Regions from separate parts of the Leisingera sp. genome, predicted to be linked through region 2. Evidence: riboswitches for the same ligand, from Rfam matches in the RefSeq annotation. Region 2 holds a riboswitch; each other region holds the start of a gene.
What was found. A riboswitch is a leader RNA that binds a small molecule or an ion and turns the genes downstream of it on or off. The one in region 2 is predicted to bind cobalamin.

Region 1 (4,343 bases), on a different contig from region 2:
TCCACCGGCGCGCCAAAGCTTTCTTGGTTGTAGTTCTCCATGTCAAAGCCCAAGCCGTTCAGCATGTCGCGCACGGCTTGCATGAACGGATCCGGCCCGCAGCAGTAGACCTCGCGCTCCAGGTAGTCGCCGGCGATGATCCCCAGCATGATCTGGTTCAGCTGGCCGCGGTAGCCGGTCCAGACCTGATAGGGATCGTCCTCTTCCACCACGAAATGCAGCTTGATGCCGGGCACCCGCGCCGCCATGCCTTCCAGCTGGCGCCGCGCGATGATCTCGCTGGGCCGCTTGGCGCAGTTGATGAAGCAGACGTCGGGCGATTGGCCGCGGTCGAACAGGTACTGTGTCATCGACAGGCTGGGCGTGATGCCGGAGCCTGCGGAGATGAACAGGAACTTGCCGTTCGGCCGTTTCGGCAGAGTGAACACCCCCGCAGGGCCAGAGGCCTTGAGGAACATGCCCGGACGCAGGTTGTCCAGCATCCAGCGGGTGCCGATGCTGTCGGCCTGCGCCTTGACTGTGACCGAAATCGACAGCGGCCGCGACGGCGAGGAGCTGATGGTGTAGGTTCGCCAGACGGTTTCGCCCGGCACCGGCAGCTCCAGCGTCAGGAACTGGCCCGGCTGGTATTTGAACCACGCGCCGGACGGCGCGCGGAAGCTGAAGGTGGCGGTGTTCGGCGCCTCCGGTACCACAGAGACGCATTCCAGCATCTCGTCGTCCTTCCACGCCAGGGTCTCGTCCAGCGTCTCGAAGTTTGCCTGCAGTCCCATGCCGTTACTCCGCCGCGATCAGGTGGCGGCCGGTCAGCGCGCGGGTCAGGTGCTCGGCATACCAGTTGGAGAACTGGATGACGCCGCTTTCCTGCACTTCCGAGTACGGGCCGGGCTCATAAGCGGGCGAGTTGATGCCCTGCTGATTGTCCTCCACCACGATACGGTCTTCGTCATTGGTCGCGACCCAGACCTCGGTCAGCCGCTTCAGGTCATAGTCCTGGCCCTCGACCGCATCCTTGTGCACCAGCCATTTGGTGGTGACTTCGGTCTCGGTCGGGCTGATCGGGGTCACCCGGAACACGATGGAATGATCCGGCAGGAAGTGGTTCCAGGTGGTCGGATAGTGGAATTTCAACAGCGTGCCCGCATCGGCAAAGGGCACCCGGCCCAGTTTCTTGGCCACAGCCGCCTTGCCGTCCATGGTATAGCTCTCGGCGCCCTCGTTCAGCGGCATCCGCGCCACGCGGTACTGGCCGCGCGCGTCGATCTGGAACTGCGACGGCACGCCCGCCGCCTCGATCCGGTCGAAATGCTTCTGCAGGTGCGGCGGGTTCTCGCCGCCTTCAATACCGGTCACCGACGGATCCTCCGGGAAGGTCCGGCACAGCGACGGGTGGTTGCCGCCGCAGTGATAGCACTCGCGGTTGTTCTCCCAGACCAGCTTCCAGTTGCCCTTCTCGATGATCGAGCTTTCATAGGCGACCTTGGCATTGGCCAGGTCATGCGGCTCCAGATAGGGACGCGCCACCTCAGCAAAAGCATCGAAATCCGGCGCTTCATCCGCCAGGCAGATGTAAATCAAACCCGCCAGATCGCGGCAGTGCACCGGCTTCAGCCCGTGCTTGGAGGCATCGAAATCCGGCCCCATGTCGCGCGCCCACAACAGCGAGCCGTCCAGCTCATAGGTCCACTGGTGGTAGGGGCAGACCAGTTTGGGCGAATTGCCTTTCTTCGCCTTGCAGACGACCGAGCCGCGGTGGCGGCAGGCATTGTGGAAGGCGCGCACCTGGCCATCGGTGCCGCGCACGATGATGACGTTGTAGGCGCCGACCTGATGGGTCACGAAATTGCCCGCCTTCGGGATCTCGCAGGCGGGAATGGCAAACAGCCACTCGCGATAGAAGATCTGCCGCATGTCCAGATCCAGAACGCCCGGATCGGTATAGAACGCCTGTTCCAGGGAATAGTTTTTCTGACGGGCCACCAGTTTGGCCAGAATCTCGCTGTCCTGAAGCATCTGCTTCTCTCCTTTGCCGCATCCCCGCGGCAGGTTGGCTTGGCTGCGGGCATGGAGAGAGAGATTGCAGGCCACGCGCCCGCAACCGCCCCGCCGCCGCCCGCGGTTGACGTTTTTTGGCAAGGCTGGTTTCCGGACTGTCCCGGGGCCATTCGGCGGCGGGGCCTGGCACCTTCCCGAAGCCATTGGCTTCAGTGGTTTTTTGCCATGCCTTGCCCGGGGTCACCGTTGCGGGGGCAGTGCCGGAGTTTCACCAGCTTCCCAATTCTCTGCCCCGAAAGGCGGCACCTTGCTGAGGCGGAAATTGCCCTAATCCCGGCCCGCAAGCGGAGACAAATCCGACCCGCCGAAACCGGAAAAAGACATGCATGTTTGGGGGGGCCGGCGGGACAGGGATGTCCAGAATCTCAAACCGGCATCCGCCAGCCTGTTTGCGGCAAGGCGCTGATCTTTGGTGTATTTCCCCTCGACCCAGACACAAGGACCGATTCGCGGGGCGGTGGCCAGCAGGCAGGCCGGGCTGCGCCGCCGGATTCCGCCCTTGCCGCCGCCCCCGCCCTGCGGGCAATAATTGCGCCAAATTCCAAGACCTTTCACCAACCCCGCGTGATCAGAAAAGGCCGCCCATGCCCGGACCCAAAACAGACAGCAGCGTTAAAACCATGATGGCCGTCGTGACCACCGGAAACGGCGGCTATGACAAGCTTGAATACAAAGCCGTGCCGATCCCGGAGCCCGCAGAGGGGGAGCTTTTGCTGCGGGTCCTCGCAGCCGGGGTAAACAACACCGAAATCAACACCCGGCTCGGGTGGTATTCCTCCAGCGTGACAACGGACACCGCCGCGGCCGCCGGCCATCAGGAGACCCATGCCGAGCAAAAGGCCGACGGCGGCTGGAACAAGGCAACCCCCTTCCCCCTGATCCAGGGCACCGATTGCTGCGGCGAGGTTGTCGCCGCCGGCCCAGGCGCCAGCCAGACCCTGACCGGCAAGCGGGTTCTGGTGCGGCCCTGCATGCGCCCCAATGGCTACGGTGTGATGGACAACGTCTGGATGGCCTCGGACTTCGACGGCGCCTTTGCCCAGTACGTCAAAGTCCCCGCCTCCGAGGTGTTCCCCGTGGACTGCGCCTGGTCGGACGAAGAGCTGGCAACGATCCCATGCGCCTACGGCACGTCCGAGAACATGCTGCACCGCGCAGACGTCCGCGCAGGCGAACTGGTGCTTGTGACCGGTGCCTCCGGCGGTGTCGGCTCCGCCACAGTGCAGCTGGCCAAACGCCGCGGCGCCCGGGTGGCGGCAATCACCAGCCAGGGCAAGATGGATCAGCTGCGGGAGCTAGGTGCGGATATCGTTCTGGACCGCGGCAGCAATCTGCTGGCGGAGCTGGGCGGGGAAAGCGTGGACGTGGTCGTCGACAACGTCGCGGGGGCCGGCTTCCCGCAGATGATCAAGCTGCTGAAACGCGGCGGCCGCCTTGTGTCCAGCGGCGCCATCGCCGGGCCGGTTGTCGATCTGGACATGCGGGACATGTATTTGAAGGACGTCACCCTGATCGGCTGCACCGCCTGGGACGAGCCGGTGTTTCCGAACCTGATCTCATACATCGAGCGCGGCGAGATCCGGCCGCTGCTCGCCAAGGTCTTCCCGCTCAAGGACATCGCCAGGGCACAGCAGGAGTTCCTGGAGAAAACCCATTTCGGCAACTTCGTTCTGGTGCCGCCGCAGGCCTGACGGCCGACAGGCCTTCAAGACCAATGAAAAGGCCGCCTGGGGGGCGGCCTCTCCTCACTTCGATTTCCAGCTGTCCAGCCAGCGGCGGAACCGGCCCTGCCGCTCTGAAATCGCATCGCCCGCGGCATAAAGACTGTCCTCGGCGCTTTCGAGCATCGGGTCGATCCGCGCCCGCCGAAACCGGCGCCAGCGCACATAGATGGCCCACATGACCGCGGCCAGCAGCACCAGGAAGATGATGCTGAACCAATTGGTTGGCTTGTCCTCCGGCCCCGCCACCGGCTTGATCGACACCGCGTTGGGGAAGATCGACAGGAACTCGTTGCGCCAGCCGTAATGCATCACCGCCACCCACTCCGGGTTGGCCCTGGTCGAGATACTGTCATTGGCGTCAGTGTACAGGTTGGCGGTGTCGAACTTGAAATAGGGCGGCCAGCTCCAGCCGGTGTCTTCGTTGCGATAGACGATGGCCCGGCCGCTGGGGCGCACCCCTTGGATAAACTGCACATCCCGGTTGATCAGCTGCGCCGACTGGTCGTCGGGTTTGGACCAGAAGATGCGGGTCCAGTCGTTCAGCTCCTGCCGCTCCTCGTACGT
Region 2 (4,343 bases):
CTCCTGCAGCCGGGCGGCAATGTTGACGTTGTCGCCATGGATACCTCGGTCATCGACCAGAATTTCGCCCATATGCACACCGGCGCGAAACCGGAGGTGCTGATCGTCCGGCCGCGCACGGTTGTTTATCTCGGCAATACGGTGCAGCTCGACGCCAAACTCCACAGCATGCGTGGCTGTCTCAAACAGCGCCAGAACCCCATCGCCGCGGACCGCCACCACTTGCCCGTCATGTGCCTGGCAAGCCGCTTCCAGCTGTTCCAAGAGGGATTTCAGGGCACTGTAGGTATCGATTTCATCATTGCCCATAAGCCGGGCATAGCCGACGACATCGGCAAACAGCACCGCACCAAGCTGGCGGCGGACTCTTGTTGTCTTTTTTTGGCCGCTCACAAGCTGTCCTCCTCCTGTGAGTGCGGGCTGGGGCCGCTGGTATGCGCGCTCATCCTTCTAGCGGGTTGTCCGGGCCGGGCGGCCAGACCCAGCCGGCGGCTTCTGCGCCGCGGAAACTTACGCGCGGGCCCGCGCCAAGCTCCTGCGCCAGCGCTTTGCGGCTGGCGTCCCATTCCTCGCGCAGGAGGCCGACAGTGACCATGTCAAAGAACCGGCCTTCTGCAAACCATGCGGCCCGCATTCTGCCTTCGGTCGCAAAGCCGGCACGCGCGGTCAGGTGCTTGCTGCGGGTATTGTCGGCACGGTAGTATGATGTAACGCGATTTAGCCCGATCTGCCGGAAGGCAAAGTCCAGAAGCAGCGCCAGGGCGCGTATCCCCACACCCTGCCTGCGCTTGGATTCTTCGATAAACATGGCAATGACGGCATCACGGTTCACCGCTGAGATGCTATCCAGCCCGGTGATACCGCACAGTTCACTGGACTCCGTGGTAAGTGCGAACCAGCACTTATTCGCGTTTGCCTTTGTATCGGACAATAGCTCCCATGACTGCTCCAGCCCCTGTGCGCTGAGCGGCACGCGGTTTGAGCGATCAAAACATGCCATGTCAGCAATGTTCTGAAGCCAGCCTGCGGCTGTGGCTAGGTCCGCTGTTTCAAGCGGCCTGAGCTGAAAACACGCTGAGTTCCGGTCCGGCATCCGCCGCCCCCTTTCGGTTTGCGGTACGCGTCTTCCCCGGCGCAAAACCTGGCGGGGAAGACATGGCTTCAGACTTATACCACAATTCCGGCCGGTCTTGGGGCGAAGAGCGGCCGGATGTCAACGCGGCCGAACGGGGGCACGCCCTTGTGGTTCGGCCGTCCGCCGAGGTTTGCACGGAAGCTGCTGGTGAAGAAAAACGGAAACAGCCGTCTTTTAGGGTTGCGACTCTGCGATGCTATCAGTAAACCCCGCCGCAGTGGACCGATAGCTCAGCTGGATAGAGTACTTGACTACGAATCAAGGGGTCGGGGGTTCGAATCCTCCTCGGTCCGCCACTTCCTCCCTTGTCGCGCGACATAAAGTTTTGCCATTTGCGACAGAACCTTTCCTTTTGCGTGTCTCCAACATTCCCGCTCGCGCCTCCTGTTCCGCCAGTGGCCAAGCGTTCCCTGATTTTACTTTCGGAAGACCTCGTGTCGCAGAGAGGGCAAAACAGGGGGGGGAGCGCAGTTGTTGCCGCTTGAAGCGAACTGGTATCACTCTGGGGAACGGGGCCGCGAGGGTTTTAACGCCGGGTTGCGAGGCGAGATTCTGAACGGGAAGCCTTCTGCAGGTCAGAAGAGCCCCAAATCCTGATCGAACAAGGGGCAAGGAAAACCCAATACCGGCAGAACGTACGGTGCTTTGGACTATCTCTGCCGGGCTCGGGCAATCGTCATTCCGGTGGCGGTCTTAAACCGTGAAACCGGGTCACACGAAAGGAATACCGTTGGAAACCGGCCACCGTTTGCGCGCATCACGCAGGCCTGCCGACTGGCCGTTGCAGTCCGGTAACAGTCATCTGCAGTGTCAATCCCGTGACTGAGCAGAAGGCAAGACGCTTGACTCAGAAATTCGGTTTTGCCATTCAACCAGTGTGACCGGTTCCGCAAGTGTTTCAATGCGCAGCGGAAGAAATAGGGAACACGGTGCGGCGTACCCAAAAGGGACCAAATCCGTGACTGCCCCCGCAACTGTGAGCGGTGAGTGACGCTGAAGACGCCACTGGGATCATCCCCGGGAAGGCCAGCCGAACCAGGACCCGCGAGTCAGGAGACCTGCCGGACACAAGGACCGAGGCCCCGCTTGCGGAGTTTCTGCCCTTTTCCACCGGACGCCGGGGTGAGCGTCTGGCGCGACGGCCGTTCCGGCGACTCCGTGCCAATACTCCCCGTTGTTCATTCCTGATTGCAGGTGCGCCTGCATCGTCGAATGAGGACGAAATGAAACTGAACTATCTGGCCGCAGCACTGGCCGTTTCCCTGCCTGCCGCCGCGTCGGCGCATTTCCAGCTGAATTACACCGAAAGAGCGCTGATCGAGAAGCCCGGTGACGTGCCGATGGGCCTGGTTTTCTGGCATCCCATGTCAAACGGATACGCTATGGACATGGGCGCGCCGGAAGAATTCTTCATGATCCACAAAGGCGAAAAGACCGACCTTTCGGATCGCCTTGAGCCCGCCACTTTCAAGGGCGCTGAGAACGAAGCTTCGGCCTACAAGGCGTCCGTCCCGGTGAAACGCTCCGGCGACTATGTCGTGGTGACCGTGCCTTCACCCTACTACGAGGAAAGCGAAGATATCTATATTCAACAGATCTCAAAAGTCGTGCTGAACCGAAACACTTTGCCGACCGACTGGGATAAGCCGGTCGGGCTGGCCACCGAGATTCTGCCGTTGAACAAACCCTACAATGTGATCGTCGGATCCACCTTTTCCGGTCAGGTTCTGGCGGGCGGCGCGCCAGTCCCCGGTGCTGAAATCGAGATCGAGTTCATGGCGGCCGAGCCTGACCTCAAAGCGTTTTCGGCCACCGATCCCACCGTGGGTGAGATGCCGGGCGGAGCGATCGTTGCTATCGCGGACCAGAACGGCGTGTTTTCCTTCGGCATCCCGAAAGCAGGCTACTGGGGTTTTGCCGCTCTGGGGTCCGGCCTGGCAACCGAGCACAACGGCAAGGAACTCAGCCAGGATGCTGTGCTGTGGATCCACGCTGAAGAGCTGAAGTGAAAGCAGACCGATGCATATCGTAGACGGCGCTCTGTCAAACCCGGTAGTGATTGGCGGCGCTGTTGCTGCAGCCGGCGGTATCGCTATGGGTCTGCGCAGCCTGCCGCTGGAGCGCATTCCGGCGGCAGGGGTTCTTTCGGCCAGTTTCTTTGTGGCTTCGCTGATCCATGTCCCGATCGGGCCCAGTTCGGTTCACCTGATCCTGAACGGGCTGGCCGGGCTGGTTCTGGGATGGGCCGCGTTTCCGGCACTGTTTGTCGGGTTGTTGTTGCAAGCGGTGTTCTTTGGCTTTGGCGGGCTGACGGTGCTGGGTGTGAATGCCGTGAATATCGCCTTGCCCGCTGTTCTGGTGGGGCTGGCTTTCCGCCCGCTGGTGGCTCGCGGCTCGCCGCTGCACGGCGCGATCTGGGGCGGTATCGGAGGCGGAGCTGCGATAGCGGCAACGACATTGGCCGTAGCCTTCTCGCTAATGCTGTCCGGCGATGAGTTCATTCTAGCCGCCAAGCTTGTCTTCTTCTCGCATATACCTGTGATGGTTATCGAAGCGCTTCTGTCAGGCGCCGCAATCTTCCTGGCCCGGCGGGTTAAACCTGAGCTGTTCTTTGACACGAAAGGCAGCCTGACGTGATCCGGTCCTGTGTTCTGATTCTTGCTCTTCTCGCACCGCTGCCGGCATTGGCCCACAATGTGATCTCTGCGGTATTCCCCTCCGGCTCGGATATCGAGGGCGAGGTTGGCTTTTCCAATGGCGCAATGGCTCCGGACTTGCTGATCGAAGTCTTTGACGAAGCTGGGAGCAAGCTGGGTGAAACCAATACGGACTCCGACGGCTTTTTCCTGTTCACACCGTCGGAGCCGGTAACGCATGTGTTTCGCGGCGACCTTGGCGCTGGCCACGTTGCGGAAGTGATCATGGATGCGGCAGAGGTCGCGCAGATCCTGGGTCAAAACCCGCGCAGGCTAATGCCTGCGGCCGGCGGCACAACTGAAGCCCCCTCGTCCGCCGCGGCTGCCGGCCTGTCCGGTGAGGCCCGCGCTGAGCTGGCCGCCATGATTCGCAACGAACTGCGCCCGCTCCGGCAGGAACTGACCGCGTTCAAGAACAAGTCGGACTTTCAGTCTATCCTTGGCGGCATCGGCTATATCTTTGGCTTGTTCGGGCTGGGCTTCTACATCGCCGCGCAGCGCAAGATTGGCGG
Region 3 (4,343 bases), on a different contig from region 2:
GCTGCTCAACGTCTTTGGCGGCAAGATCACCACCTACCGCAAACTGGCCGAGGCGGCTCTGGCGAAGATCGGCGAGGTGTTCCCGCAGCTGCCCGCCGACTGGACCGCAGGCGTGGCCCTGCCCGGCGGCGACTTCCCGGTGGCGGATGTGGCAAAGCTGACATCCAAACTCGCCGCGGACTATCCGTTCCTGACACCCTACTGGGCGGGCCGGATGATCCGCGCCTATGGCACCGAGGCCTGGGAGGTGCTGGGTGACGCGAAATCCGCCGGCGATCTGGGCCAGGACTTTGGCGCCACCATCACCGCGCGGGAGCTCGACTGGGCGATTGCCCGCGAATGGGTGCGCGCGGGCGACGATTACCTGTGGCGGCGCACCAAGCTCGGCCTGCGGCTGGATGAAACCCAGCGCGCAGCGGTGGATACCTACATCCAAGGCAAGGCCGCACAGCTCGCGGCATAGAACTGAGGGACGGGCCAACCCGAGGGGAGGTGCAGTCGCGCCGCCCCGTGGGGGCGGGTTGGCGCGGCCCGGCCTATCGGCCGGGCGGGACATTCAGAAAGCGTCTTAAAACTCGACGCCCTTCTGCGCCTTCACCCCGGCGCGGAACGGGTGCTTGATCTGGCCCATCTCGGTCACCAGATCGGCGATCTCGATCAGCTCTTCCTTGGCGTTGCGCCCGGTCAGCACCACATGCGTCATCGGCGGCTTGTGCTCCACCAGGAACTCCAGCACCTCCTCCAGGTCCAGATACTCATAGCGCAGCGCGATGTTGATCTCGTCGAGCAGCACCATGGTGTTGCGCTCATCCAGGATCATCTCCTTGGCCTTCTCCCAGCCCTTCTGCGCGGCGGCGATGTCGCGGGCCTTGTCCTGTGTCTCCCAGGTAAAGCCCTCGCCCATTGCATAGAACTGGCAGAGATCGCTGAAGTTCTCCTCGATCAGCGTCCGCTCTCCGGTCTGCCAGGCGCCCTTGATGAACTGCACCACGGCGCAGGGCATCTTGTGGGCGATGCAGCGCATGATCATGCCGAACCCCGACGAGGATTTTCCCTTGCCCGGCCCGGTGTGAACGATGATCAGGCCCTTCTCGCCGTCCTTGGTCTTCATCATCCGGTCGCGCGCGGCCTTCTTCTTGGCCATTTTCGACGCATGACGGGCGGCTTCTTCTTCTGAGATGCCGGTTTCAGACTTTTCGCTCATGGGGGCTCTCCAGCTGTTTGACCCCATGTCTTGACAAAGAAGGGCGCGATAGCGCAAGGGGGTTTCGCTGGTTCCTGCGAAAGCAGGCGAAGAGGGAATGTGAAGGCCGCCAAATATCTTTGGATTGCCGAAGCACAGCCGCCCCCGCGACCGTGACCGGATGAGGCCGCCATGCCACTGGGAGAGACCCCGGGAAGGCAGGATGGCCGGCAAGGCAAAGCGCCTTGGCATCCGCAAGCCGGGAGACCTGCCAGCGAGAGAGAGAACAACGGGCGGGCGGGGTGTTCCGCGACCGGTTGAGGGGCTGGCACGCCGCCGCCCCCCTTTCGGCCATCCCCACGCCTGCCGCGACAGGAGACGCGCCGATGGCTGACGATATGGCGGGCAAGACCGCCAGCACCCCCGGACCGGTCACGCTGACCGTTTGCCTCACATGCCGCCGCGAGGGCGCCGACCCGGAGGCCGCCCGCCCCGGCGCTATCCTGCACGCCGCATTGGAAGAGGCCGGAATGCCCGAAGGCGTCCGACTGCGCGGCGTTGAATGCCTGTCCTCCTGCAAACGCGGCTGCGCCGTGGCGCTGGTCGGCGGCACAGAGCGCTGGACCTATGTCTACGGCGACCTCGACCCGGACCAGCACGTCCCCGAAATCCTGGAAGGCGCCGCGGCTTACGCCGCCACCGCCGACGGCGTCGTGCCCTGGCGCGAACGCCCGCAGACCTTCCGCAAGCAATCCGTTGCCCGCATCCCGCCGGCCAAGTTCTTCTCCGAGGAGTAATCATGAGCGACCTCAACAAGATCCCCGTCACCGTCATCACCGGCTTCCTGGGCGCGGGGAAAACCACCCTGATCCGCCACCTGATGCAGAACCCGCAGGGCAAGCGCCTGGCCGTGGTGGTGAACGAGTTCGGCACTGCCGGCGTGGACGGCGACATCCTGAAGTCCTGCGCCGATGAGAACTGCCCGGCGGAAAACATCATGGAGCTGGCCAACGGCTGCATCTGCTGCACCGTCGCGGATGACTTCATTCCCACCATCGAACAGCTGATGGACCTGCCGGAAAAGCCGGATCACATCGTGATCGAAACCTCCGGCCTGGCCCTGCCGAAACCGCTCCTGAAGGCTTTCGACTGGCCCGCGATCCGCTCCCGCATCACCGTTGACGGCGTGATTGCGCTGGCCGATGCCGAGGCCGTCGCCAAGGGCCAGTTCGCCCCCGACCTGGACGCGGTTCAGGCCCAGCGCGAGGCCGATGACAGCATCGACCACGAAACCCCGCTGTCCGAGGTGTTCGAAGATCAGATCTCCTGCGCCGACATCGTTCTCTTGTCCAAGGCTGACCTGGCCGGCGACGCAGGCGTCGAGAAGGCCCGCGCGGTGATCGAGGCCGAGGCGCCCCGCAAGCTGCCGATCCTGCCGATGAGCGAGGGCGTCATCGACCCGCGCATCATCCTGGGCCTGGGCGCCGCTGCCGAGGACGACCTGGAAGCCCGCCCCAGCCATCACGACGGCCATCACGACCACGAGCATGACGATTTTGAAAGCATCGTTGTCGAAATGGGCGAAGTCTCCGACCCGGAAGCGCTGCAGAATGCCATCGTGAAACTCGCCCGCGAGCGCAACATCCTGCGCGTCAAAGGCTATGTCGCGGTGGAGGGGAAACCGATGCGGATGCTGGTTCAGGCCGTGGGCGAGCGCCTGCGTGCCCAATACGATCAGCCCTGGGGCGCGCAGCCGCGCAAGACCGCCCTGGTGGTCATTGCCGAGCACGACGACATCGACGAACAGGCCATCCGCGCCGAGCTGGGAGCGTAAGCAATGCCGGTCTGGCGCTTCATTTCAAATGACATTGCCCGGCCGCAGGCCGGGCTGCGCCCGATCCTCCCGTCAAACCAAGGGTTTGCCTCCGGCAAAATGGGAGGGCGCATTCGCACCCTCCCAGGCTCGGGCGCAGCCCTCAGAGCGCCCATTGCTTGCCAGAATACAAAGGCCTGACCCATGCACGTCGTCTTCCGCGAAAGCCACGGCCTTGACGAGACCGATACCCCGCAGGACCTCGGGCAGACGCCTGCGGACCTTGTGGTGCTGTCCTTCTCCGACAGCGATCTCGGCGCCTTCGCGGCGGGCTGGCACCGCGCGGACGGCAAACTGCCCAGCTTGCGCCTCGCCAACCTGGTGGCGCTCAAGCACCCGCTGTCGGTCGACGTCTACGCGGAACAGACGCTGGAGGGCGCCAAGGGCGTCCTGGTCCGTCTGATCGGCGGCGAAAGCTACTGGTCCTACGGCCTCGCCACGCTGCAGGACCTCGCCCGCCGCAAGGGCATTGCGCTGGCAATCCTGCCTGCCGACGGCCGCGAGGATGCGCGGCTCGACGAGCTGTCCACCCTTCCCGTCTCCACCCTGCGCCGCCTGCAGTCCCTATGCGACGCCGGCGGTGCGGTCGCGGCTCAGGCCGCGCTGGCCCAGCTGTCGCTGGCGGCAGGCCTCTACGCAGGACCCGTGATCGGCCTCAAAACCACCCCCGAGCATGGCTTCTATGACCCGGCCAAGGGCGTGCTGGCCGACCTGCCGCCGCAGGACAAACCGCTGGTGCTGGTGAGCTTCTACCGCTCCTACCTCACCGCCGCCGACACCGCCCCGGTGGATGCGCTGATCGAAGAGCTGCGCGCCCGCGGCTACGCCGCTTATGGCGCCTTTGCCGCCAGCCTCAAGGCCCCCACCGCCGCCGATTGGCTGCGCGACAAGCTGCCCGGGCTGAACCCGGCTGCCATCATCAACGCCACCGCCTTTTCCGCTCAAGGCACTGATGGCAGCGCCTCGCCGCTCTCCGCCACCGGCTGCCCGGTGTTCCAGGTCGCCCTCTCCACCGCCCGCAAAAAAGACTGGGCCGAGGCCGACCGCGGTCTGTCGCCCGCCGACCTCGCCATGCATGTGGTGCTGCCGGAGGTGGACGGCCGCATTTTCGCAGGTGTCGTCAGCTTCAAATCGCCGGGCAAGAAAGACCCGGACCTGCAGTACTCCCGCTTCGCCCACCGCGCCGACGCAGACCGGATCAAGGCCGCCGTTGACCGCGTGGAGGGCTGGCTGCGCCTCGCCAAACTGCCGAATGCAAACAAACGCCTCGCCCTGATCCTCTCCACC

Region 1: another riboswitch for cobalamin. It lies ahead of AC4HIX_RS09375 (aromatic ring-hydroxylating oxygenase subunit alpha); the one in region 2 lies ahead of AC4HIX_RS17825 (DUF4198 domain-containing protein).
Region 3: another riboswitch for cobalamin. It lies ahead of AC4HIX_RS12755 (DUF1636 family protein); the one in region 2 lies ahead of AC4HIX_RS17825 (DUF4198 domain-containing protein).

What each region holds. Positions count from the first base shown of each region.
Region 1 covers NZ_CEYXRG010000008.1:25,322-29,664, forward strand. Annotated here, with positions in the region: gene AC4HIX_RS09370 (FAD-binding oxidoreductase) at 1-773, opposite strand, end outside; gene AC4HIX_RS09375 (aromatic ring-hydroxylating oxygenase subunit alpha) at 778-2,013, opposite strand; cobalamin riboswitch at 2,120-2,320, opposite strand; gene AC4HIX_RS09380 (alcohol dehydrogenase family protein) at 2,640-3,746, shown strand; gene AC4HIX_RS09385 (DUF1523 family protein) at 3,801-4,343, opposite strand, start outside.
Region 2 covers NZ_CEYXRG010000023.1:39,673-44,015, forward strand. Annotated here, with positions in the region: gene AC4HIX_RS17810 (adenylate/guanylate cyclase domain-containing protein) at 1-393, opposite strand, end outside; gene AC4HIX_RS17815 (GNAT family N-acetyltransferase) at 443-1,093, opposite strand; tRNA gene AC4HIX_RS17820 (tRNA-Arg) at 1,355-1,431, shown strand; cobalamin riboswitch at 2,001-2,215, shown strand; gene AC4HIX_RS17825 (DUF4198 domain-containing protein) at 2,359-3,144, shown strand; gene cbiM (cobalt transporter CbiM) at 3,155-3,772, shown strand; gene AC4HIX_RS17835 (cobalt ABC transporter permease) at 3,769-4,343, shown strand, end outside.
Region 3 covers NZ_CEYXRG010000012.1:118,542-122,884, reverse strand. Annotated here, with positions in the region: gene glpD (glycerol-3-phosphate dehydrogenase) at 1-463, shown strand, start outside; gene cobO (cob(I)yrinic acid a,c-diamide adenosyltransferase) at 569-1,204, opposite strand; cobalamin riboswitch at 1,256-1,473, shown strand; gene AC4HIX_RS12755 (DUF1636 family protein) at 1,570-1,980, shown strand; gene cobW (cobalamin biosynthesis protein CobW) at 1,983-3,017, shown strand; gene cobN (cobaltochelatase subunit CobN) at 3,201-4,343, shown strand, end outside.